Regions from separate parts of the Arthrobacter sp. 9E16 genome, predicted to be linked through region 1. Evidence: predicted binding sites of a transcription regulator. Region 1 holds the regulator's gene; the other holds the start of a gene.
The links. The regulator HrcA, encoded in region 1, represses chaperone genes, less so after heat shock. The targets are predictions, from matches to a motif close to TTNGCACTCGNNNNNNNCGAGTGCNAA.
Positions count from the first base shown of each region.

Region 2: CXR00_RS13795 (Hsp20/alpha crystallin family protein) is a predicted target of HrcA. The motif match lies at 11,152-11,178, and genes of this name have one in related genera.

Region 1 is NZ_PJIU01000002.1:370,343-380,000, reverse strand. Features, by position in the region: gene CXR00_RS08500 (PhoH family protein) at 1-1,002, opposite strand, end outside; gene CXR00_RS08495 (GerMN domain-containing protein) at 1,355-2,293, shown strand; gene CXR00_RS08490 (16S rRNA (uracil(1498)-N(3))-methyltransferase) at 2,301-3,065, opposite strand; gene dnaJ (molecular chaperone DnaJ) at 3,067-4,206, opposite strand; gene hrcA (heat-inducible transcriptional repressor HrcA) at 4,343-5,356, opposite strand; gene CXR00_RS08475 (DUF3097 domain-containing protein) at 5,571-6,413, shown strand; gene CXR00_RS08470 (DUF4870 domain-containing protein) at 6,555-6,974, shown strand; gene hemW (radical SAM family heme chaperone HemW) at 7,024-8,256, opposite strand; gene lepA (translation elongation factor 4) at 8,253-9,658, opposite strand, start outside.
Region 2 is NZ_PJIU01000003.1:308,325-322,611, forward strand. Features, by position in the region: gene CXR00_RS13745 (DUF1684 domain-containing protein) at 1-380, opposite strand, end outside; gene CXR00_RS13750 (sulfite exporter TauE/SafE family protein) at 403-1,155, shown strand; gene CXR00_RS13755 (DUF6350 family protein) at 1,279-2,565, shown strand; gene CXR00_RS18290 (hypothetical protein) at 2,523-2,696, opposite strand; gene CXR00_RS13765 (hypothetical protein) at 2,943-3,380, opposite strand; gene purN (phosphoribosylglycinamide formyltransferase) at 3,420-3,998, shown strand; gene CXR00_RS13775 (MFS transporter) at 4,001-5,353, opposite strand; gene CXR00_RS18620 (HNH endonuclease) at 5,967-7,247, shown strand; gene purH (bifunctional phosphoribosylaminoimidazolecarboxamide formyltransferase/IMP cyclohydrolase) at 7,357-8,970, shown strand; gene CXR00_RS13790 (NADP-dependent isocitrate dehydrogenase) at 9,155-10,375, shown strand; gene CXR00_RS13795 (Hsp20/alpha crystallin family protein) at 10,459-11,046, opposite strand; gene CXR00_RS13800 (glutamate--cysteine ligase) at 11,240-12,709, opposite strand; gene CXR00_RS13805 (hypothetical protein) at 12,804-13,343, opposite strand; gene CXR00_RS18295 (hypothetical protein) at 13,619-14,287, shown strand, end outside.

The sequences.
Region 1 (9,658 bases):
CGCTGACGACGCGCGCCGGGACTCGTCCCATTCGCTGTAAGCGGTGACAATGCTGCTCACGAGGGAATGCCGGACTACGTCCGAGGCATGCAGTTCCGAGAACGCAACGTCATCAATGTCGCCGAGGATGTCGTGGACGATGCGCAGTCCGGAGGCAGTGCCGCCGGGCAGGTCCACCTGGGTCACGTCTCCCGTTACCACCATCTTGGAGCCGAAGCCCAGGCGGGTCAGGAACATCTTCATCTGCTCCGGTGTGGTGTTCTGGGCTTCATCCAAAATGATGAAGGCATCATTGAGCGTGCGTCCGCGCATATAGGCCAGGGGCGCAACTTCAATGGTTCCGGCAGCCATCAGCCGGGGAATGGAATCCGGGTCCATCATGTCGTGCAGGGCGTCATACAGGGGACGCAGGTACGGGTCGATCTTGTCGCTCAGCGTTCCGGGCAGGAAGCCAAGCCGTTCGCCGGCTTCGACAGCCGGGCGGGTCAGGATAATCCTGTTGACTTCCTTCTGCTGCAGCGCCTGCACGGCCTTTGCCATGGCCAGGTAAGTTTTGCCGGTGCCCGCGGGTCCGATTCCAAACACAATGGTGTTTTCATCAATCGCGTCTACATAGTTCTTCTGGTTCAGCGTCTTGGGACGGATGGTGCGGCCGCGGGTGGAGAGGATGTTCTGCGTCAGGACTTCCGCCGGGCGCTGGGCGCTCTGGTCCCGGAGCATGGTGATCAACTGCTCCAGCAACTGGGGCGTGACCTTGGTCTGGCTCCGTGCCAGGATCCGAACTTCGTTGACGAGACGGAGGGTCAGTTCAACAACAGCAGCGGGTCCCGAGATGGAAAGCTCGTTGCCGCGGACGTGAAGATTGGCCTCCGGGTAAGCGGACTCAATGATCTTGAGTGCCTCGTCGTTGGCACCCAGAGACTGGACCATGTGTTCCGTGGAATCAAAGATGATGGTCTGGCGATCCAGTCCGATGGTGCCAATTCCTGAGGATTCAGTCATATATTCGGCCTTCCCAGGCCTTTCATCGCCCCTTTTGAAGAGTGAGTTGTTTGTGCTTGGTGTGGTGCCCCGGCCTAACAAGTTATGGGACCGGCAATCGGGAGCTCGGCAAGTTAAGACAGGCACTTCAATATTACTTGATACCACGGCTCACCGTCTGCTCCAGCCGGTGAGCCGTTTTGTCCACCTGTGCCGGATGCGGCCGCGGCGGGCGGCCGACAACACGGCCGGCGCTCCGGACGCCGGGTCTCAATCGGGTCTCAGTCCGGTCGCAGGACGGTTAAGAGCGCAAATCCGGCCTTTCGCATGTGCCAAGCTGGGGATGACCGTTCAGCGAAAGGAGGACAGAAAATTGCATGAAGCACCGCAACGGCGCCTGCCGCACCGCCGGATCGCCCTGGGCCTGCTCGCAGCATCTTCGCTCCTCCTCAGTGGCTGCGGCGTAGTCGCAGCCACCCCCACCACCTCCATGCCTACGCCCTTTGATGAGGCTGCAGGTTCCGTGTCCGCCCCGCTGAGCGTTACGGCTCCTTCGGAAGGAAAGCCGGCGCCGGGACGCCTTCCGGTCTACTGGCTCGGAGTGAACGGTTCAAATGTTCACCTCTACCGGGAGTTCCAGCCCAGCGAAACGAGCGGTGATCCGATAGTCGAGGCTGTAGTTGCCATGACGTCCGACAAACCGGCTGACCCGGATTACTTCAATCCCTGGAGCAAAGCCGGCAGCGTCACAGCCTCAATATCCGGCAAGAACGTGATCACGGTTGATATCTCCTCGGACGCTTTCAAGACTTCCCTCGATGCCGGCATGGCGCACCGCGCCGTCCAGCAGCTCGTGTATACGGCAACCGCTGCGGCTTCAAACGCCGGGCTTACCACGGTGAAGTATGAGCCCTCAGTGGTGCTTCTGGTGGACGGCAAAGCAGGTTACCGGGCATTCGGGCATGAGCGCCTGGAAGGGCAGCTCCAGCGGGATGCTTCACTGATGGCCCCGATCTGGATCATTGATCCGCAGCAGGGGGACGGAACCGGCCCTTCGCTGCGGGTTCACGGAACCGCAGTGTCGGAAGGCGGCCAGGTGTCCTGGCGTGTCGAGCCGATTGTTGACGGCCGGCCCGCCGAGGATGCCGTCCAGACCGGTTATGCCGAACTGGAGGCACCCACCGGCGGCACATCCCTCTACAGTTTCAGCGTTGATCTGGCGCCGGGCGAATACAGCGTAAGCGTTTTCCACGGGGCTGAACGGGCCGATGAGGACTCCAAACGCGTCACCGTGTATTCCGACGTGAATTAGCCCGGCTTTACCAGCGTCCGAGCGCGTAATTCAGGACGGCCAGCGCCGCCGGACCTGCGGTGGATGAACGAAGAACGTGCTGCCCCAACCGGACCGCCACGGCCCCTTCGGAACGCAGCAGCTCAACTTCAGCGCCGCTGATTCCCCCTTCGGGTCCCACCACCACGGCAATGCTCAGCGGCCGGCCGCCGCAGCGGCGCCGTGCCTGCTCCACCGCCGGTACCAGCGCGCCGTCGGCCTCTTCATGAAGCACAAGCACCAGGTCAACATCCGCCAGCCTGCGCACCAGCGCCTTGGTATCGAGCATTTCTTCGGCTACCGGGATCTGGGACCGGCGGGACTGCTTGGCCGCAGCCGTGAGGATGCCCTGCCACTTCAATTGCCCCTTGGCGGCTTTGTCGGCACGCCAGCGCACGATGCTCCGCTCGGACTGCCACGGAATCACCGCCTGCACGCCCAGCTCGGTGGCTGCCTCAACGGCCTGCTCGTCCCGGCCTCCCTTGGCGAGGGCCTGAACCAGCATCAGCGTATCTGCCGCTTCGTTTTCCTCGGTGACGGACTCCACCGCAACCTCCAGCCGGGACGGCCCGGCAGCGGCAACCGTACCCGTGAGCCGGCGCCCGAACCCGTCCACGATATCCACCGGTTCCCCGGGCGCCAGGCGTTTCACGGCAACTGCGTGGTGGGCTTCAGCCCCTTCGAGGACAAAAAGGGAACCGGCCCCGGCGGCCCGGACGGCATCCGGGTCACCGAAGAAGATCGGGTTGGTCATGTCAGTGGTTGCCCAGGCGGTCCCGCAGCCGGGCAAAGACGCCGGTGCCGCTGCCGGCCAGACGACCCTCGGCATATTCCTCACCGCGCAGCTGCGCCAGCTTGCGCAGCAGTTCTTCCTGCTCCGCATCCAGCTTCTGCGGGGTTTCCACGTGCAGGTGGACCAGCAGGTCTCCCCTGCCGTAGCCGCGCAGATGAGTCACGCCAAGTCCCTTGAGGGTAGTGACTTCACCGGACTGAGTGCCGGCCTTAACCGCAATCTCCCGGTCGCCGTCGAACGTCTCGAAGTTGATGGAGGACCCAAGCGCCGCCGCCGTCATGGGCACGGTCAGTGTGGCGTGCAGGTCATCGCCTTCGCGGACAAACGTAGGATCGGCATTTACCCGGATTTCCACGTACAGGTCGCCCTGGGGTCCGCCGGCCGTACCGGCTTCACCCTGTCCGCCCAGCTGGATGCGGGTGCCGGTGGCTACACCGGCGGGAATCTTGATGTTCAGGGTACGGCGGCTGCGCACGCGGCCTTCGCCGGCGCACTCGTGGCAAGGGTCCGGGATAACGGTTCCGTAGCCCTGGCAGGACCCGCACGGCGCGCTGGTCATAACCTGGCCGAGAATGGAGCGCACGGCACGCTGTACCTGGCCGGATCCGTGGCAAATGTCGCAGGTCCGGGGTGAGGTTCCCGGCTGGCAGCAGCTTCCGTCGCAGGTGGGGCAGGTGACCGCGGTGTCGACCTCGATCTTCTTGTTGGTGCCGAAGACGGCATCCTTCAGATCGATGCGCACATTGATGAGGGCATCCTGGCCGCGGCGCGTCCGTGAAGCCGGTCCCCGGCCGCCGCCTCCGCCGCCGCCAAAGAAGGTGTCGAAGATGTCCTGGAAGCCGAAGTTCTGGCCACCGAAGCCGGCGCCGCCGCCAAAGCCGTTGTCGTTGCCGTTCTCGTTGCCGGTGGTGTCATAGATGCGGCGTTTCTGCGGGTCCGCGAGCACCTCATAGGCGTGGGTGACGGCTTTGAACTCGTCCTGCGCTCCGGGAGCAGAGTTAACGTCCGGGTGAAGCTTGCGGGCAAGCTTCCGGTACGCCTTCTTGATTTCTTCGCCCGTGGCGTCGCGTCCGACACCCAGGACCTGGTAGTGATCGCTCACTCGTGCACATCGCTTCCTGTAATTGGCAGTATCCGCGTTGTTACCGCGCCGCCCTCCGTCCGGAGGCGTCCACCGGCTGCTGTCGCCCGCGGGCGGCGGCAACCGGCGTAATGCTGCTGTATTCGTCTAACGTTTTTTAGTTGTTCAGTATTCGGGAAAGATAACGGGCCACGGCGCGCACTGTGGCCATGGTGTTGGGGTAGTCCATGCGGGTTGGTCCGAGCACCCCCACCTTTGCCGAAGAATCGGGTCCGTAACCGGTGGCTACGACTGATGCCTCTGAAAGGGATCCATGCGGGTTCTCCCGTCCAATCCGCACCGAGACACCTCTGGCGTCCTGCTCCATTTCGGACAACAACCGAAGCATGACGACTTGTTCCTCAAGTGCCTCCAGGATGGGGCCTATCGTCAGGGGAAAGTCTACTGTGGAACGGGCCAGATTGGCGGTGCCGGCCATGACCATGCGGTCTTCCCGGTTGATTCCGGCCAGCTGCTCCAGACAGTGCGCCAGCGCCGCGGCGTTCCGCCTCTTCGGGACGGGAACCTGGACGAGGCAGTCGGCCAGTTGTCCGGTTATCCTGGTCAGCGGCGTACCGCTGAGTGCGGACAGGAAATGCTGCCGCAGTTCCAGCAGGTCCGGCTCGGTCACCTGGTCGGGAACCGTGATGACACGCTGCTCCACCCGTCCGGTGGTGGAAATCAGGACCACCAGCACCTGGGCCGGTGCCAGCAGGACAAATTCGATGTGGCGGACCTTGGCGTTGCCGAGATGCGGATACTGCACCACCGCCACCTGGTTGGTCAGCTGCGAGAGCAGCCTGACGGTCCGTTCCATGACGTCATCGAGATCCTCTGCACCCTCGAGCAGGGTCTGGATGGCCTTGCGCTCGGCGGCGGACAGTGGTTTGACGTCTGAAATCCGGTCCACGAAAAGGCGGTAACCCTTGTCGGTGGGGATGCGTCCGGCGGAAGTGTGAGGTGCGACAATCAGGCCCTCTTCTTCAAGGGCCGCCATGTCATTTCGAATGGTGGCGCTGGACACTCCCAGCTGGTGGCGTTCCACCAGTGCTTTGGATCCAACGGGTTCGCGCGAATGCACGTAATCCTCAACAATGGCCCGGAGCACCTCGAGTCTGCGTGGTTCACTCATGGTTTTCCCTCCCTTGCTGATGTCCTGCCGGTGCTGAGTGTCCTGACAGCGGTTCCGAACAGGCATGCGGATTGGCGCCGGGCTGGTTAGCACTCACCCTGCCCAAGTGCTAAGTCTAATACGGATCGGCGGCGTTGCTAGCATTGAGGAGCCCGTGCCCGCACGTGCCGAATCCGCGCAGGAACCAACCGCAATCAGAGTGAGGGATACACCCGTGTCGAATTTTTCGTGGGGCCCGCAGGACATTAGCGCCCCGGCCCGGCGGGTATTGCCCAAAGTCGGCGCCGAGATCGGGCTCGTACTTGAAGACGTGCACAGCGGCTGGGTTGGTGCCGTGGTGCGCGTCGAGAAGTCCGGCGGCCTGCACCTGATGGTCTTGGAGGACCGGCGCGGCAAGACGAAGTCCTTCGAGCTGGGCTTCGGATTCCTTTTGGACGGGGAGCCCGTGGAGGTGGTTCCGGCCGTCAAGGCTGCGGCCCCGGTGTCCCGGCGGACGGCGTCGGGCTCTGTCCGGGTGGACAACGTCCGGGCGCGCACCGCGCGGGCCAGCCGCATCTGGGTGGAGGGAAAGCACGACGCGGAACTGGTGGAAAAGGTGTGGGGTGATGATCTGCGCGTGGAGGGCATCGTCGTCGAGCCCCTGCACGGCGTGGATGATCTTGCCTCCGCTGTAAAGGATTTCAGCCCGGGCCCCGGACGCCGGCTGGGCATCCTGGTGGACCATCTGGTGTCCGGGTCCAAGGAGTCCCGGATAGCTGCCGAAGCCATGGCCGTTCCGGGTGCCCGCGGGAACGTGCTGATTGTGGGCCACCCGTACGTGGACGTGTGGCAGGCCATCAAGCCGCAGACCATCGGCCTGGCAGCCTGGCCCGTGGTGCCCCGCCACGAGGACTGGAAAACGGGCATTCTCAAAGGCCTGGGCTGGCCGCACCGGGACCACACCGATGTTGCCATGGGCTGGAAGAAACTGCTGGGCAGCGTCAGTTCATATGCCGATTTGGAGCCGTCGCTGCTGGGGCGGGTGGAGGAAGTTATCGACTTCCTGACCGTCCCTTAGCGGCTCCACCGCCGTGCCGTTGCGGGCTGGAGCTCCTCCAGCCAGTAACCTAGATGAGATATGCAGCAGCCGGACGGCCCCAGTCCGCACCGGCGCACCGGGCCAGGCGTCCAGAGTCAAAAGGAAACAGCAGTGTCGAACATCCGTCAAAATGACCAGCACCGCCCCGACGACCGGGGTGCGGCCCAGCGTCCCCCCTATCAGGGCGCACCGGCCAACGCGCTGCCCCTCACCGCTTCAGAGGACCGCCAGTGGGCAACCATGGCGCACTTCGGCGGCATTCTGGGCTTCATCCCCTCGATGATCATCTACCTGGTATTCCGCGACCGCGGCCCGTTCACGGCGCAGGAATCCAAGGAAGCGCTTAACTTCACGCTTCCTCCCACCATCATCGCCATGGTCGCCTGGCTGCTGTCCTTCATTCCGGTGATCGGCTGGGTCTTCGCCATCCTGAACGCCCTGCTGTGGGTTGCCATCGCGGTTTCCTCAGTGGTCGCCGGCATTGAATGCAACCGCGGACGGCCTTACCGCTACCCGCTGAACCTGCGCCGCATCCAGTAAGGCCGGGACTGGATCAGCCCGGCGGCGGACCTCAGTCCGGCAATAGGACCTAGTCCGGAAGCAGGCGGCGGACGACGGCGTCCGCCAGCAGGCGGCCCTTGGTCGTCAGCAGCACGCGGCCGGTCAGGGCGGCCTTCGCGTCCACCAAACCGTCGGCCATCAAACCCGCCACGGCGAGCCGGCCCGAATCCTTGAGCCGGGACAGTTCCAGGCCCTCAGCCAGGCGGGTGCGCAGCATGACATCTTCCACGTACCGGGTTTCTGCGTCCAGGGTTTCGCGTCCGACGGCGGGTGACTCCCCCGCGGCGATCCGCTGGGCGTAGGCGGTGGGATGCTTGGCGTTCCACCAGCGCACGCCGCCGGCGTGAGAATGGGCGCCCGGGCCGATGCCCCACCAGTCGTCGCTGCGCCAGTAGGCCAGGTTGTGCCGGCACTGGTCCGCGGGTGTACGCGCCCAGTTGCTGACCTCGTACCAGGACAGTCCGGCCGTCGTCATCAGCTCGTCGGCCACGAGGTATTTGTCCGCGTGGTCGTCGTCGTCGATCGGCGGCACTTCACCGCGGCGCATGCGTGCGGCCAGTTTCGTGCCCTCTTCGATGATGAGGGCGTAGGCGGAGATATGGTCCGGCTCGTAGCTCAGCGCCTCGTTGACCGAAACCTTCCAGTCCTCCAGGGACTCCCCCGGCGTGCCGTAAATCAGGTCAACGCTCACGTTCAGTCCGGCGTCGCGCGCCCACTTCACTGCCTCCGGAACGCGCGACGGCGTGTGGGTGCGGTCCAGCACTGCCAGCACGTGCGGCACGGCGGACTGCATGCCGAAAGACACGCGGGTGAACCCGGCGTCAGCCAGCAGCTGGAGGGACTGCGGGGTCACCGAGTCCGGGTTGGCTTCCGTGGTGACCTCCGCGCCCGGTTCCAGCCCCCAGGCATCAATGGCCGTCTTCAGGATGCCCGTCAGGTCCTCCGCGGGCAGGAGCGTGGGCGTACCGCCGCCAAAGAACACCGTCTTCAGCGGGCGGTGCGGCAGTCCGGAGGCAGTGAGTGCGCGCGCAGCGAACCGGACTTCCTGCTCCGCAGTGCCGCCGTAGGCCGCCTGCGAGGCACCGCCGCCCAGCTCCGTGGCGGTATAGGTGTTGAAGTCGCAGTAGCCGCAGCGGACGGAACAGAACGGGATGTGGACATACAGACCAAAATTCCGGTCCGCCGCTCCGTCCGCTGCCTGGGCGGGCAGGAGACCGTCGGCGGGTGCCGGGTCTCCGAGGGGTAGTGCGCTGGGTGTCACTTCTTGGCTTTGTCCTTGGACTCGTCGGAGGAAAGTGCTGCCACGAAGGCTTCCTGCGGAACTTCCACGCGGCCCACCATCTTCATGCGCTTCTTGCCTTCCTTCTGCTTTTCCAGCAGCTTGCGCTTACGGCTGATGTCACCGCCGTAGCACTTGGCGAGCACGTCCTTGCGGATGGCGCGGATGGATTCGCGGGCAATGATCCGGGAGCCGATGGCAGCCTGGATGGGGACCTCGAACTGCTGGCGCGGAATGAGCTCGCGCAGCTTGCCGGTCATCATCACGCCGTAGGAGTAGGCCTTGTCCTTGTGCGTGATGGAGCTGAAGGCGTCCACCTGTTCGCCCTGGAGCAGGATGTCCACCTTGACCAGGTCGGCCACCTGTTCGCCGTCGGCCTTCCAGTCCAGCGAGGCGTAGCCGCGGGTCTTGGACTTGAGGATGTCGAAGAAGTCGAAAACAATCTCGGCCAGCGGGAGGCGGTACCGGATTTCCACCCGGTCCTCGGAGAGGTAATCCATGCCGCCCAGGACGCCGCGGCGTGCCTGGCACAGTTCCATGATGGCGCCGACAAATTCGTTGGGAGCCAGGATCGTGGCCGATACCATCGGCTCGCGGACCTCTTTGATCTTGCCTTCGGGGTACTCGCTGGGGTTGGTGACGGTGACGACCTTCTTATCCTCGAGCGTCACCTCGTACTCCACGTTGGGCGCAGTGGAGATCAGGTCCAGGTTGTACTCGCGTTCGAGCCGTTCACGCGTGATTTCCAGGTGCAGCAGGCCCAGGAAGCCCACGCGGAAGCCGAAGCCCAGCGCCGCCGATGTCTCGGGTTCGTAGACCAGCGCGGCATCGTTGAGCATCAGCTTTTCCAGCGCGTCGCGCAGCACCGGATAGTCGGCGCCGTCGATCGGGTACAGACCGGAGAACACCATGGGCTTGGGATCGGCGTAACCGGGCAGCGATTCAGCGGCCGGCTTGGCCAGGTTGGTGACGGTGTCGCCAACCTTGGACAGCCGCACGTCCTTCACGCCCGTGATCAGGTAGCCCACCTCGCCGACGCCCAGTCCCTTGGACGGGGTGGGTTCCGGCGAGCTGACACCGATTTCGAGGAGTTCATGGCTGGCCCGGGTGGACATCATCTGGATGCGTTCACGCGGGGACAGCGAGCCGTCGATCACTCGGACATAGGTGACCACGCCGCGGTAGGTGTCATAGACGGAGTCGAAGATCATGGCACGGGCGGGAGCATTGGGGTCACCCTGCGGTGCCGGAATCTCGCGGACGATCTGGTCCAGCAGGGCTTCGACGCCAACACCGGTCTTGCCGGAGACCCTCAGGACGTCCGCCGGATCGCCGCCGATCAGCTTTGCCAGTTCCTCGGCGTACTTTTCCGGCTGCGCTGCCG
Region 2 (14,287 bases), on a different contig from region 1:
CCCCCGTAGGACGCCAGCCGCCACACCGCCAGCCGGCCCACGCCGTCGGCCGCCACGGTGCCCAGCCGCACAAACGGAACCACACCGTCCGTGCCGGTGGGCACGTCCATCCGCTGGCCGGCGCCGTCGTCTTCGATCAGTGCGTCGCAGCGCAGCTCAGGGTTGTAGGCGGCCACGTCCAGTCCGCGGAAGCGTTCCCGGGCGCGGGGCTTCAACGGCGACGCGGGATGCTCGGCGAAGAGCCGGTCCCGCTCCGCACGCCACAGATCGTGGGCGTACGACGGCGACACCTCCTGGGCGGTAAGGCGCACTTGGGCGTAGAGCCCGAAGACGCGCTGGCGCCAATCCGCTGTCTGCAGGACCGTGACGGGGGAGATCATTTGTTCAGCGTAGTGTGTTCGAGTGACTACCGGACTGCTCATCGTTGTACTCGTGGCAATCTTTATCGGCGCCATCGCGCAACGGATTGCCGGCCTCGGTTTTGCCCTGCTCATTTCTCCGTTCCTGGTGATCCTGCTGGGTTCCCACGGGGGAGTGCTGATGGTGAACGTCTGCGGCCTGGTGTCCTCGGCGCTGATCATGACGCGGGTCCGGAAAGACATTGACTGGAGCATGTACCGCTGGCTGGCCGTCCCGGCCGTCTGCGGCAGCATCCCCGCATCGGTTGCGGCCGTATACCTGCCCGCGGCTCCCATGGCGGTGGTGGTGGGCGCCGTCGTTCTGGTGGCCCTGACCGCGTCGCTGGTCATGCAGCGTACGGCGGTGACCGTGACCGGCAACGGGCCCAAGGTGGTCGCGGGTTTCCTCTCCGGGGTGACCAACGCGGTGGCCGGCGTGGGTGGACCGTCGGTCAGCGCCTACGCGCTGATGGCACGCTGGCCGCAGCGGCCCTTCGCCGCGACCCTTCAGCCGTTCTTCGTCACCATTGCCATCGTCACCCTGACCGCCAAGCTGTCCCTGGACCCGGGGCAGATGCCGCCGTTCCAGCCGTGGGCATGGGCGCTCATTGCGCTGATGATCATTGGCGGTATTTACACCGGCGAGAAGCTGCAGCGCTTCATCCGCGATGAGCAGGCCCGTGCAGCCGTAGTAGTCATAGCCTTTTTCGGTGCCGCGGCTGCGCTGGCGAAGGGCATTTTCGACCTCGCAGCCTGAGCCGCCCGCCCGCACCACCAGTCCCTGCCATCAGCAGGAACCACCCGTCCGCACCAACCGCCGCATCCGACTCACGGCACCTCCTGAACCGTCCGCCGCGCCCCGGATGGGACGATAGAAGCGATGAAACTCTTTACCCGCCCCAAAACCCCGGGCGTCCTACCGATGCCCCTGTGGCTGCAGGGAGTGGTCGAACTCGGCCAGGCTGCAGTCCTTTCCGCCCTGCTGGTATTCCTGCCCCTCATTGGCGTCTGGTTCGCCGACGGCTTCACCGACCGAAACTTCGCGTCGCTGGCCCGGCTGGGCGGGCAGGGGTGGCTCCTGATCCACGGTGTCCCGCTGACCCTGACTTTCCCCGCCGGAACGCTGGCCAGCGGCGCTACGTCCGGGCTTCTGTCCCTGTTTCCACTGGGTCTGACGCTCATCCCGTTCTTCCTGTCCTGGCGCGCCGGGCGCAGGCTGGCTAAGGCTTCCTACACGGACCAGCTGTGGCAGGCACTGCTGGGGGCGCTGGGAACCTACGCCCTTCTCGGCGCGGCCGCCGCCCATTTCTCCGGAAATGAAGACGTTTCCATTTCCGTGACCGCAGGTGCGTTGATTCCGCTGATCTCGGCGGGCCTGGGACTCTTTATCGGTGCCCGGCGCGAGGCGGGGTCCTGGGTGCGGCTGATCGGCGTGGATCTAACGGACTGGATTTCCCGCACCAGCCAGCACTCCCGCTGGGCCGGGTCCTACGTCTGGGCCGTGATCCGGGCCGGGGTAGTGGGTATTACCGCGGCGCTGGGCTTCTCGGCCCTGCTGGTGACCGCGGCCCTGGCCATGAGCTGGGCTGAGGTTGTGGCCGTTTACCAGCATCTGGATGCCGGAATCATCGGAGGCGTGGTGCTGACCGTCGTCGAGCTGGGGATGATGCCCAACTTTATGGGCTGGGCACTGGGCTGGACCTCGGGTGCGGGTTTTTCCCTCGGAACGGGCAGCTTGATCAGTCCGTTGGAAACCACGGTGGGCCCGCTGCCCGCTGTTCCCGTGTTTGCTGCACTGCCGGCCGGCGGTTCCGAGTACGCCGTAGCCGCCCTCGCGCTGCCTGTGGCCGCCGGGTTCCTGGCGGGCTGGTGGTTCCTGCGCGAAGGAGAGAACCATTTCGACGAGTGGTTGTCCCTGAAAATCCGTGCCCGCTGGTTCACTGCCCCGGTCTCCACCGTGCTGCTGGGCGTTTTTGTGGGCCTGGTGTCCGGAATCCTGGCGGCCGCCGCGGTCCTGATCTCGAGTGGATCAGCAGGCATCGGCCGGTTCGTGGAAGTGGGAGCGGATCCGCTGTGGACGGGTCTTTGGATTGCGGCCGAAGTGGCCGTGGGCGTGGTGGTGGGTTACGCCGTCGGGCCCTGGCTGGAGCGCGAGGAACGCGCCTGACGGAAGTGCTGGAAGAACAGCAGCGCGGCATAACCGAACAATGCAGTGCCGAGCAGCGGTCGGATCCAGCCCAGCTGCCAGCGTTGCGACAGCAGGTCCGGATAGCCCAGGTAGGGGATCGTTGCTGCCACCCGCCCCTGCAGGGCGGAGGCGGGAACGGCCGGATCGGCCAGCGAATTGGCATCGCCCCGAAGTACCAGCTCCTGTGACCCGTCCGGGCCGGAGGTGAAACCGGCCAGCCGGTGAGTGACCGGAAATGATCCGGGTGCGCTGCCGGCCGGCAGATATGTAAGGTCCGGCCGGCAGCCCCGCCAGCGTGACCAGGATGCAGGCTGCGGTCGGCTTCCCCGTCAGCGGAATGAGTCAGAGGCGCCTTTTCAGCGCGGCAGCAGCCCGGTGGTGAATTGGTCCCGGCACTCGTCCTGAGCCGAAATGGTCAGCGCGTTGGCCAGGCAGCTTTCAAGTTTCTCCGTGCTGTCCCAAGTGGCAACTGCCAGTCCCAGACCCAGAGTCATCACCACGGATGCGACCAGGCCCAGGGAGGTCACAAACACCTGCGCTGGCCCGGTGTTGTAGCGCACCACCTTCACCAGCGTCACAATGCCGACGGCGATGGCGGCAACTCCCAGCGCCAACGGCACCAGCTTCCACGGCAGCGCAAGCCCCGAGGTAAGCAGCACGGCAGCAACCAAAGCCACGAAAATCCGCAGATATCCGCGGACGCTTCGCTTCTGCTCGTCGGTGGCAGCGGTCTTTTCGGGTGACTGCTGCAACGGCGGGGGAGTCTGATGAGGGGCACTGCCGTCGTTGTTCATGGTTTAACCCTAGGCGACGGTGAAGCCTAAGGTTGACGCATGCGCATCGTTGTTCTCGTGTCCGGCACCGGATCCAATCTTCAGGCCGTCCTGGACGCAGTGGCGGAAGGGAAGCTCGACGTCGAAATCGCCGCCGTCGGCGCGGACCGTCCCGGCACCCAGGGGGTCAAGCGGGCGGCCGATGCGGGGTATCCCACCTTTGTGGTGAACTTCCGCGACTATGCCGTGCGCTCCGAGTGGAACGCGGCCCTGACGGAGAAGGTGTCGTCCTATTCCCCGGACATCGTGCTGTCCTCCGGTTTCATGCGGATCGTGGATGAGCACTTCATTAATACCTTCGAGGGGCGCTACCTCAACACGCACCCGGCACTGCTGCCCTCGTTCCCTGGGGCGCACGGCGTGCGGGACGCGCTGGCCTACGGGGTAAAGGTCACCGGCTGCACCGTCCACATCGCCGACGCCGGCGTGGACACCGGGCCGATCCTCGCACAAGCCGCCGTGGAAGTACTGGACGACGACACCGAGGAAAGCCTGCACGAGCGGATCAAGGTCCAGGAACGCCGGCTGCTGATCGAAACCCTTGCCCGGATCAGCGCACACGGACTGCCTGCGCTCTAGGCCTAGTCCAGGGCAGCGCCCCGGGTTTCCGGCGAGAACCGCATCATCCACGCGATTGCCAGCACCACCAGGACTCCGGCCAGCCCGAAGGACAGGGGCAGGCCCAGATACGGCCACGCGATGGAAACGAAGATCAGCGGCCCGAAACCGGCACCAACCCGGCTCACGGTGGAGGCCCACCCAAATCCGCTGCCGCGCAGTTCCGTGGGGTACAGCTCGGACACGTACGCATAGAGCACCGGAATGGCCACCTGCACCACAAACCCGTAGGCCAGCAGCCAGCCGGTGGCGGCCGCCGGCACGTCCAGTACCAGGGCAACAATGATCAGGATCAGCGCTGACAGCGGACCGGTGACCGCCAGGATCCATTTGCGTCCCACCCGTTCCACGAGCAGCGCGGCCGCGATGACTCCCAGGAGCCCGACGGCGGCCATTCCCGAGGTGGTTAGGAACGCCGCATACTCCTTGAAGCCGGAATCCACGAGGATTTTTGGCATCCAGGTCAGCGCCAGGTAGTACACCAGGAGGATGGTGAAGAACAGCGACCAGGCGGACACCGTGATCTTCCAGCTGTACCGCCAGAGATCGCTCAGCTGGGTTCCGACGGCGTGCAGCGACAGTTTGGCCGGCTCCTCGGGTTCCGGAAGCCGCCAGTTGGTCACGGTGGAACCGGTGCTCTGAATGAGCTCGTTGATGACGGTTTCCGCTTCCGCGGTGCGTCCCTTGCGGACCAGGAACAACGGGGATTCCGGAACGGAGCGCCGGACCCAGAAGACCAGCAGAGCCGGCAGCACCATGATGAGCATAGTGAAGCGCCAGTCGGCCAGCGTGGCCATAATCAGTGCTGAGGTGGCCCCGCAGAGCGCAGCCCCTACCGGCCACCAGCCGTCCATCGCCGTCAGCACCCTGCCGCGCTGTTTGCGCGGTGTGAACTCGCCCACCAGCGCGTAATCCACGGGAACGCAGCCGCCCAGGCCAAAGCCCGCCATGAACCTGAAGATGCAGAACCAGATGATGTCCGGAGAGAACGCGCCCAGGACGGTAAAGAGGGAAAAGACGAGCAGGGTGGCGGTGAAGGCCTTCTTGCGTCCAATGGCGTCGGCGATGGAACCCCACACAAATGCGCCGATGGCCATGCCCAGCAGATTGGCAGTGCCGATCCAGGCTGCCTGCGCCGGTTCGAGATCCCAGTGGCTGGACAGAAGAGGAATCAGGACGCCGTTCAGCGTCACGTCCCAGGCATCGAACATGAAGCCCAGGCCACCGATAATGAAGATCCGTCCCTGGACCTTCCATTTCCAGGGCAGATCCTGAACCACCTGGTCACCCGTGGGCAGGGTGTTCGTTGTTGTCATGGGAATGGCCTTCCAGGCGGCGGATGCGGGGAGTGGCCGGGCCTCGCGGCAGGTCCGAAAGAACTGTACATCGCGGGCTGGACGATGTGGGAAACCGGAAGTGAACCCAGCTGCCGGCCCGCGCGGTGCAGCAGCGGAGATCAGGGGCAGCTAATTTCCGGGCCCAGCGGCTTCCGGTGAGATCCGCTTCGGGGTAGGTAATTGGGCCAGCACATTCGGGTGTTTCTTGTTTATTCTCCCGTATCCGAAGCGCCCCATTAAGTGACATGGATCACTAGACTAGAAGACATGTACTACTTATCCGCTCCCGATCGGGGCAGCACCAATACGGGTTTAGCCTCCGTGGCGGTCGGTAAACGCTGCGGTCCGCCGTCAAACACATTGGGGTCGGCCGCCGAACTGGACCCGGAGACGGGGGAAGTGGACGCGGCCGGGCTGGAGGCCGCCGAAGTGGACGCGGCTGAAGTGGACGCGGCCGAATCCGCGCTCCGAGTGCAGCTGATCGATCACATCCGGGCGTTGGAGGAACTTAAGGGGAGCATCTGTGCTGCGCAGGCTCGTGCGGCCGCCGTTTTTGACGAATCATCCAGGCGCAGCCAGTCTCGTGCGGGGGGTGAAAAGGGATCAACTTGGCCGGGGTGTCGCGGCGCAGGTTGCGCTGGCCCGGCGCGAATCCCCGAACAAGGGCGCCCGGTTGCTTGGGCTGGCGCGAATCCTCAGCACGGAGATGCCGCATACCCTGCGTGCGTTGAGCCGCGGTGCCATCAGCGAATGGCGGGCCACCATTCTGGTGCGGGAGACCGCGTGCCTGAGACTGGTTGATCGACAGAAGGTGGACGAGCTGGTCGCCGGGGACCAGGAGCGGCTGGCGCAGCTTGGAGACCGCAAACTGATTGCCGCGATCAAGTCCGTGTCCTACGGGTTGGATCCGCACAGCGTGGCCAACCGTGCCGCAAAGGCTGCTTCGGATCGGTTTGTTTCCTGCCGCCCGGCACCGGACACCATGGCGTACGTGACCGCGCTGCTGCCGGTAGCCCAGGGGGTGGGAGTGATGGCCGCGTTGATGCGCACGGCCGACCGGGCCCGTGCCGCCGGAGATCCCCGCTCAAAGGGCCAGGTTATGGCCGACACCTACGTCGAACTGCTGACCGGCCAGGAACGGGCTGAGGACCTGCGGGTGGAAGTGCAGCTGATCATGACGGACAGGACTCTGCTGCATGGCGTCCTTCCGCCCGTCGTCTCCGGTCACAGTGGTGCCGGAGACAGCGATGCCGATCATTCCGGTGATTCACCCAGGACAGTCCGTGGCCGGCCGGGAGGATCAGCTCAGCCCTTCGTTCCCGACGGTGCGGAACCTGCCGTGCTGACCGGGTACGGAATTGTTCCCGCACAGTGGGCGCGGGATCTGATCCGAAGGGACGGCAGCAGTGCAGCCCTGCAACGGCTCCGGCCTAGCCGAAGAGCACCACGCACGGAGGTGTGGCTTCGCCGGCTCTATGCGGCACCGGACACCGGCCGCCTCACTGCCATGGACTCCCGTGCCCGGCTGGTTCCGGACGGTTTGGCGCGGCTGATCGCTGCACGCGATCAGATCTGCCGGACGCCGTGGTGCGGGGCGCCGATCCGGCATTATGACCACATCAAACCCTTCCGCGAGGGAGGTCCCACCAGCGCAGAAAACATTCAGGGGCTATGCGAGGCCTGCAACCAGGCCAAAGAAGCACCAGGTTGGGCAGCCCGGTGCGAAGGAGCGCCCGGAGCACCCGGAGCACCCGGAGCGCTCGCCGACAACAACGGGACGGGCCGGCACAGCGTCACGATCGCCACGCCAACGGGCCACATGTACCGATCCACCGCACCGCCGCTTCCCGGCACGACAGGTGCAGTGTCATGATCCGGCAGACCCCAGCCGTGTTAAGCCAGTCTTGGCTTCACACTCTGCCCGGCAGGACGCCGTGACCTAAACTGTAGCCACCGACACACTCTTACTTTGGAGATATTGCGTGAGCTCTCAGCCGCTGAACCGTGTACCAATCCGCCGGGCCCTGATCTCGGTCTATGACAAGACCGGCTTGACGGAATTGGCTCAGGGCCTTTCCGCCGCCGGGGTGGCCATCGTGTCCACCGGTTCAACTGCCAAGCAGATTGCTGCTGCGGGCGTTCCCGTCACTGAAGTCTCCGAGGTCACCGGCTTTGCAGAATGCCTGGACGGGCGGGTCAAGACACTGCATCCCCGCGTCCACGCCGGCATCCTGGCGGACCGCCGCCGGGAGGACCACGTGGCGCAGCTGGAGGAAATGGAGATTGAACCCTTCGACCTGGTGGTGGTGAACCTCTACCCGTTCGTGGAGACCGTGAAGTCCGGCGCCAGCCAGGATGAGGTTGTGGAACAGATCGACATCGGAGGACCGTCCATGGTCCGTGCCGCCGCCAAAAACCACCCGTCCGTAGCCGTCGTCGTGGACCCGGCCAAGTACAGCGACGTGGTCACGGCGGCTGCCGAAGGCGGCTTTGACCTGGACCAGCGCCGCCGCCTTGCAGCGGAAGCCTTCGCCTCCACCGCCGCCTATGACACCGCCGTGGCGGCCTGGACCGCCGAGCAGTTTGGTGACGGAACCGAGGAAGGCGCCACCTGGCCCGCCTACACGGGTCTGGCACTGGAGCGGTCCGAGGTGCTGCGCTACGGCGAAAATCCGCACCAGGCCGCTGCCCTCTACGCGGACAAGAGTGCACAGCCGGGCGTGGCCCAGGCGGACCAGCTGCACGGCAAGGCCATGTCCTACAACAATTACGTCGACGCCGATGCCGCACTGCGCGCCGCGTTCGACTTTCACGAGCCGGCCGTCGCCGTCGTCAAGCATGCGAACCCTTGCGGCGTGGCAGTGGCCTCGGGGGACGCCGCCGACCCCATTGCCGATGCCCATGCCAAGGCACATGCCTGCGACCCGGTTTCGGCCTTCGGCGGCGTGATCGCGGCCAACCGCACCGTCACCGCCGGCATGGCCAACACGGTCAAGGACATCTTCACCGAGGTGGTTATCGCACCGGACTTCGACGCTGAAGCCGTGGAGATCCTCTCCGCCAAGAAGAACATCCGCCTGCTGACCCTGCCGGACGGTTACGGCCGCAGTGCTGCCGAATTCCGGCAGGTCTCCGGCGGCATGCTGATCCAGAAGTCGGACAAGATGCAGGCAGAAGGGGACAGCCCGGAGAACTGGACGCTGGTTTCAGGCCCGGCTGCCGATGATGCCACGCTGGCAGACCTTGCCTTTGCCTGGACTGCCGTGCGTGCCGCGAAGTCCAACGCCATCCTGCTGGCGGACAACGGTGCCTCAGTGGGAGTGGGCATGGGCCAGGTCAACCGGGTGGATTCCTGCCGGCTCGCCGTGGAGCGGGCCAACACCCTGGGCGGACCCGGGGAGGAGCGGGCCCGCGGTTCCGTGGCGGCCTCGGATGCGTTCTTCCCGTTCGCCGACGGCCTGCAGATCCTGATTGACGCCGGCGTCCGCGCCGTGGTCCAGCCCGGCGGATCCATCCGCGACAACGAGGTCATCGAAGCAGCAAACGCTGCCGGCGTCACCATGTACTTCACCGGGGCACGCCACTTCTTCCATTAAGCCCTGCGCCGGCACTGCCATTAGCGGGCGCTGAAACGCGGGACGGTGCAGGTAATGCGCCGTCCCGCAGTTTAGGGCGCAGATAGTGCGCTGTGGCATAGTGGGACTCAAATACAAGCCAAAAAGACGGGTTCCGTCATGCCACAAGACATGTCCGGCGCCCACCAACACACAAGGAGACCGTGTGGCTGAGAAAATCAAGGTTGTGGGTTCTGTAGTAGAACTCGACGGCGACGAGATGACCCGCATCATCTGGCAGTTCATCAAGGATCGCCTGATCAACCCGTACCTGGACGTAGACCTGAAGTACTACGACCTCTCCATTCAGAACCGCGATGCAACTGATGACCAGGTCACCATTGACGCTGCCAACGCCATCAAGGAACACGGCGTAGGCGTCAAGTGCGCCACCATCACCCCCGACGAAGCACGCGTCGAGGAATTCGGCCTGAAGAAGATGTGGGTCTCCCCGAACGGAACCATCCGCAACATCCTGGGCGGCGTGGTCTTCCGCGAACCGATCATCATCTCCAACATCCCGCGCCTGGTCCCGGGCTGGAACAAGCCGATCATCATCGGCCGCCACGCCCACGGCGACCAGTACAAGGCCACGAACTTCAAGGTTCCCGGTGCCGGTACCCTGACGCTGACCTACACGCCGGCCGACGGCAGCGAAGAAATCAAGCAGCAGGTTGTTACGTACAACGAAGATGGCGGCGTCGCCATGGGTATGTACAACTTCAACGATTCCATCAAGGACTTCGCCCGCGCTTCCTTCGCCTACGGCCTGCAGCGCAACTACCCGGTGTACCTCTCCACGAAGAACACCATCCTGAAGGCCTACGACGGCCAGTTCAAGGACCTGTTCCAGGAAGTCTTCGACGCCGAGTTCAAGGACCAGTTCGAAGCAGCCGGCCTCACCTACGAGCACCGCCTGATCGATGACATGGTTGCCTCCGCGATGAAGTGGGAAGGCGGCTACGTCTGGGCCTGCAAGAACTACGACGGCGACGTCCAGTCCGACACCGTTGCACAGGGCTTCGGCTCGCTGGGCCTGATGACCTCCGTGCTGATGACCCCGGACGGCAAGACCGTTGAGGCCGAAGCTGCACACGGCACGGTGACCCGTCACTACCGCCAGCACCAGCAGGGCAAGCCCACCTCCACGAACCCGATCGCTTCGATCTTCGCGTGGACCCGTGGCCTGATGCACCGAGGCAAGCTGGACAACACCCCCGAGGTCATCAACTTCGCCGAGACCCTTGAAGACGTTGTCATCAAGACGGTCGAGTCCGGCAAGATGACCAAGGACCTGGCTGCACTGGTTGGCCCGGACCAGGCATACCTGACCACCGAGGAATTCCTCGCTGAGCTGGATGCCAACCTGAAGACCCGCCTGGGCTAATACTCAGCATTTTCAGTGCAGAACGACGACGGCGCCCCACCTTTCGCAGGTGGGGCGCCGTCGTCGTTCAGGTCAGGGCTTCGCTAAATGCCGGAGCCTTGGTCGCCCGAGGAGCCGGAGCCGGAGGAACCGGAGCCGGAGGAACCGGAGCCCATGGAGCCGGAGCCCATGGAACCGCCGGACGATCCCGAGCCCACGGACCCGGAGCTGCTCGAAGTTGACGAGGTCACCGACTCGGAGCTGGACTGGCCGCTGATGGTGTTCGCGTCCTTGTAGGAGGAGGACACCTCAATCTTGCGCGGTTTGGCCCGCTCGCTGACCGGAATCAGGACGCTGAGCACACCGTTCTCATACTTGGCGGAGATGCCGTCAATATCGATTCCCTGCCCAAGGTTGAGCTGGCGCAGGAAGGTGCCGGATTCCCGTTCCCGGGTCAGCCAGGTGACGGTGTCGGGAGCCTGGATGGTGCGCTCTGCCCGGATGGTCAGCAGCTGGCCATCCACATCCACGTCAACCGAGCCCGGATCGATGCCCGGAAGATCGGCATTCAGGATGTAGTGGTCGCCCTCGCGGTAAAGATCGATGGGCATCAGCCGCAGCCGCTGCCGGGGATCCAGCAGGGCTCCTGCCATCCGGTCAAGCTCGCGAAACGGATCGAACTTCATGGCCATTATCATCAACTCCTTTTACGCCCACCTGCTGGGCAGGCGAATCATTTTTCGGAACTTCAGACGGGTCGATAACTTGAGTCCCCTCGACTCAAGGATGAAATTAGGTTAGCACTCACCCTTAATGAGTGCCAGAACCAAACACGAAAAATGTCGCGAGCAGCCCGGAATTGGTGAGGGAGGCCTGTGCGGCCCGTTAATCGACCGGCCATTCGTGGACAGGAGCATTGGAATGCATGTTCTCCCAGTATTTCCGGGTGAGCTCAGCCAGCGCGGCCCTGCGTTCCAGTCCCTCGCTCTCCAGCCGGCGAAGATACGAGATCTGCCAGGAGGCCCCGTTCTGCTCGGTGCGGGCGCGTTCGCGGATAACATCCAGATAGCGCTCGATCAGGTCCTGATCCACCCCCAGCTCGCGGAGTCCCAAGGCAGCCTGAGGAACCAGATGCCTGATGACCAGTTCAGCGACGGGAATTTCGCCGATGCCGGGCCAGTAGACCGTTGCTTCCAAACCATTGCGGGCGCAGGACAAAAAGTTGTCTGCGGCGCTCTTGAAGGCGAGCCTGGTCCACAACGGCCGTTCGGCCGTGCGCAGATGCTGGACCATGCCGTAAAAGAAGGCGGCGTTGGCCACCACATCAAGGACCGTGGGACCTGCGGGGAGGACCCGGTTTTCCAAGCGGAGATTGGGCGTGTGCTCGCCGGGGTCATAAATCGGCCGGTTCCACCTGTAGACCGTGCCGTTGTGCAGGCGAAGTTCCGGGAGCAGCGGCGCGCCGGCCGGGGTGGAACCTCCGCTGCTGCGTGAGAGTTCCGGAAGCAGTGCGGGAAAATACCGCACGTTCTCTTCGAAGAGATCAAAGATTGAGGTGATCCACCGTTCCCCAAACCAAACCCGGGGGCGGACGCCCTGATTGCGCATCTCCGGCGGGCGGGTATCGATGGCCTGCTTGAAGAGTTCCACGCGGGTCTCATGCCACAGGATGTGTTCCATAAAGATGGGGGAGTTGGCCGCAAGGGCAATTTGCGGTGCAGCAATGATCTGGGCGGCGTTCCAAGCGGGGGCGAAGTCCTCCGGGCTCACTTCCAGATGCAGCTGCACCGAGGTGCACGCTGCTTCAGGAGCAATGTTCTTGGCGTAGAAGGCCAGCGATTCCTCCCCGCGGAGATCAATATGCACGTCTTCACCGCGGGCCTGAAGCACCGAAGTGTTCAGCGCGGCGTAGCGCTTGCCGGCGCTTAGCCATTCCTTGTTCTCCAGCAGATTGGGGCGCAGCGTCGGCAGAATGCCGGTCATGAGGATTTCGGTTTTGACCTCCGCCGCCCTGGCATCAGCCCGGTTGAGCTGCATCCGCAGACTGTCCTCAAGCTCCCTCAGGCCGGAACCGCCAACGGCCAGCGCCGGATGGTTCATTTCGATGTTGAAGGCACCGATTTCGGTCTGGAACGCGGGATCGGCAATCTGTTCCAGCACGGCTGCATTGCGCAGCGCGGGGGAGAAATCCTGGTTTGTCAGGTTCAACTCCAGCTCGAGACCGATGCTGGCGGTATCAGCGAACGACGCCGTTGAGAGGTATCCGGCAAATCGGTCGAGGTTTTCAAGGAGCCGCTGGCGGTACCTCGTCCGCTGCTCCCTGCTGTACGTTTTATTGTTGACTTCGGCGCCCATCGTCTGAAGATAACCATGGGCGCCGAAGGATGTATAGCGTGGGCCGAGAGATGAGACGAATTGGCGCGGCCCGCCAAACGGCATCCCCTTGGGGTCAGGACTGCAGCAGGCCCTTCAGGACGTTGGAGGTACGCTGCATTTCGCCGTGCTGAGCGCCCATCACAATGACAGCTCCCGAAAAGACGGGAATGCACCACTGGACTACTTTCAGCTGCCGCTGGGCTGACTGCAGTTCCTTGGAGGTGCCGGGGTTTGGCTCGGTGGCACCGGCAGCGCCTTCTTCGGAGTACTTGTCAACCTTCCGCCCCAGCAACCCGGCGTAGAAGGTTGCCAGTGCCCCGACAACGGTCACGGCGGTCTTATAAACGGTGAGGGCACCCACGCCGTCCTGCTTGGCAACGCGGCCCTTGTTCTCTCCGATGATGGCCAACCCAGCCAAAAAGTGGCCAATGATGGCGGCCGACTGCAGCGGAGCCCATTTTTTCCATCCCAGGCTGGAAAGCCGGGTGCGCTCCGCGGGGTCCTTGGCTTCTGCTGCGGCGCCGTTGAGGCCGACTGCCCCCATCAGCGAACCGCCGAACCAGGCGCCTGCCGTGAGGTCATGCACGGACCGGGCAAACAAATTTCCTGCCACTGGAATCTCCCTTTGATGTCGGATTTCGCACGGTCGAACCTGTCGGCTCGAAGCAGTTGCCGCCCAGGGGTTGGGCGGGCGGCAGCCGTCCGGCCAGCGAATCATGCAGTCATGAACAAGCACAAGGGCAACCGCATCAAACGGTACTAAGGCGGCTTAGTTCCACTTTACTTGCCCATACTAAGTGTGCTTATGATTGGGGCAGCCAGTAGAGAAGATCCTCTTCTACAGGATTCTGATTCTTCATCCATAGCGATTCAGGAGAAAGAGTGACGATGACAGACAACGTATGGCCCAAAGAAGGAAGCCACGCCGCCAGCCCCATGCAGGGCGGATCGGCTGACACCAAGTCCGCGAAAGCGGGAGCGGCCAAAGACGAGGCTGCCGGAGTTGCCCGGGATGCTGCCGGCAGCGCTCAGCATGTAGCAGAAACCGCTAAGTCGGAAGCTGCCGGAGTTGCTTCTGAAGCAGCAGCAAGCGCCAAGGACCTTCTGAATCAGGCGCGCAGCGACCTCACGGAGCAGGCCGGCGCCCAGCAGCAGAAGGTAGCCGAAGGTCTGCGCACCATGGCGGGCGAATTGCAGTCCATGGCAGACAACTCCGACCAGTCCGGCGTGGCCACTGATCTGGTCCGTCAGGCGGCGGACCGTTCATCATCAGTCGCCTCCTGGCTGGACAACCGCACTCCCGGCTCGCTGGTTGACGAGGTCAAGGGCTTCGCGCGGCAGCGTCCGGTTGCCTTCCTTGCCCTTGCCGCGGGCGCCGGTTTCCTTGCGGGCCGCATAAACAAGGGACTGAGTGCCGGAGTGCCGGATTCAGCCGCAGCACACCCGGCTGCAGGGACCCGTCCCGCCGGAACCGTCAGTACCCCGGAAACGATCTACCCGCCCGAGCCCCCCGTGCAGCCCACTTACGCGGCAGGCACCGGCGACGTAAATCCCGGC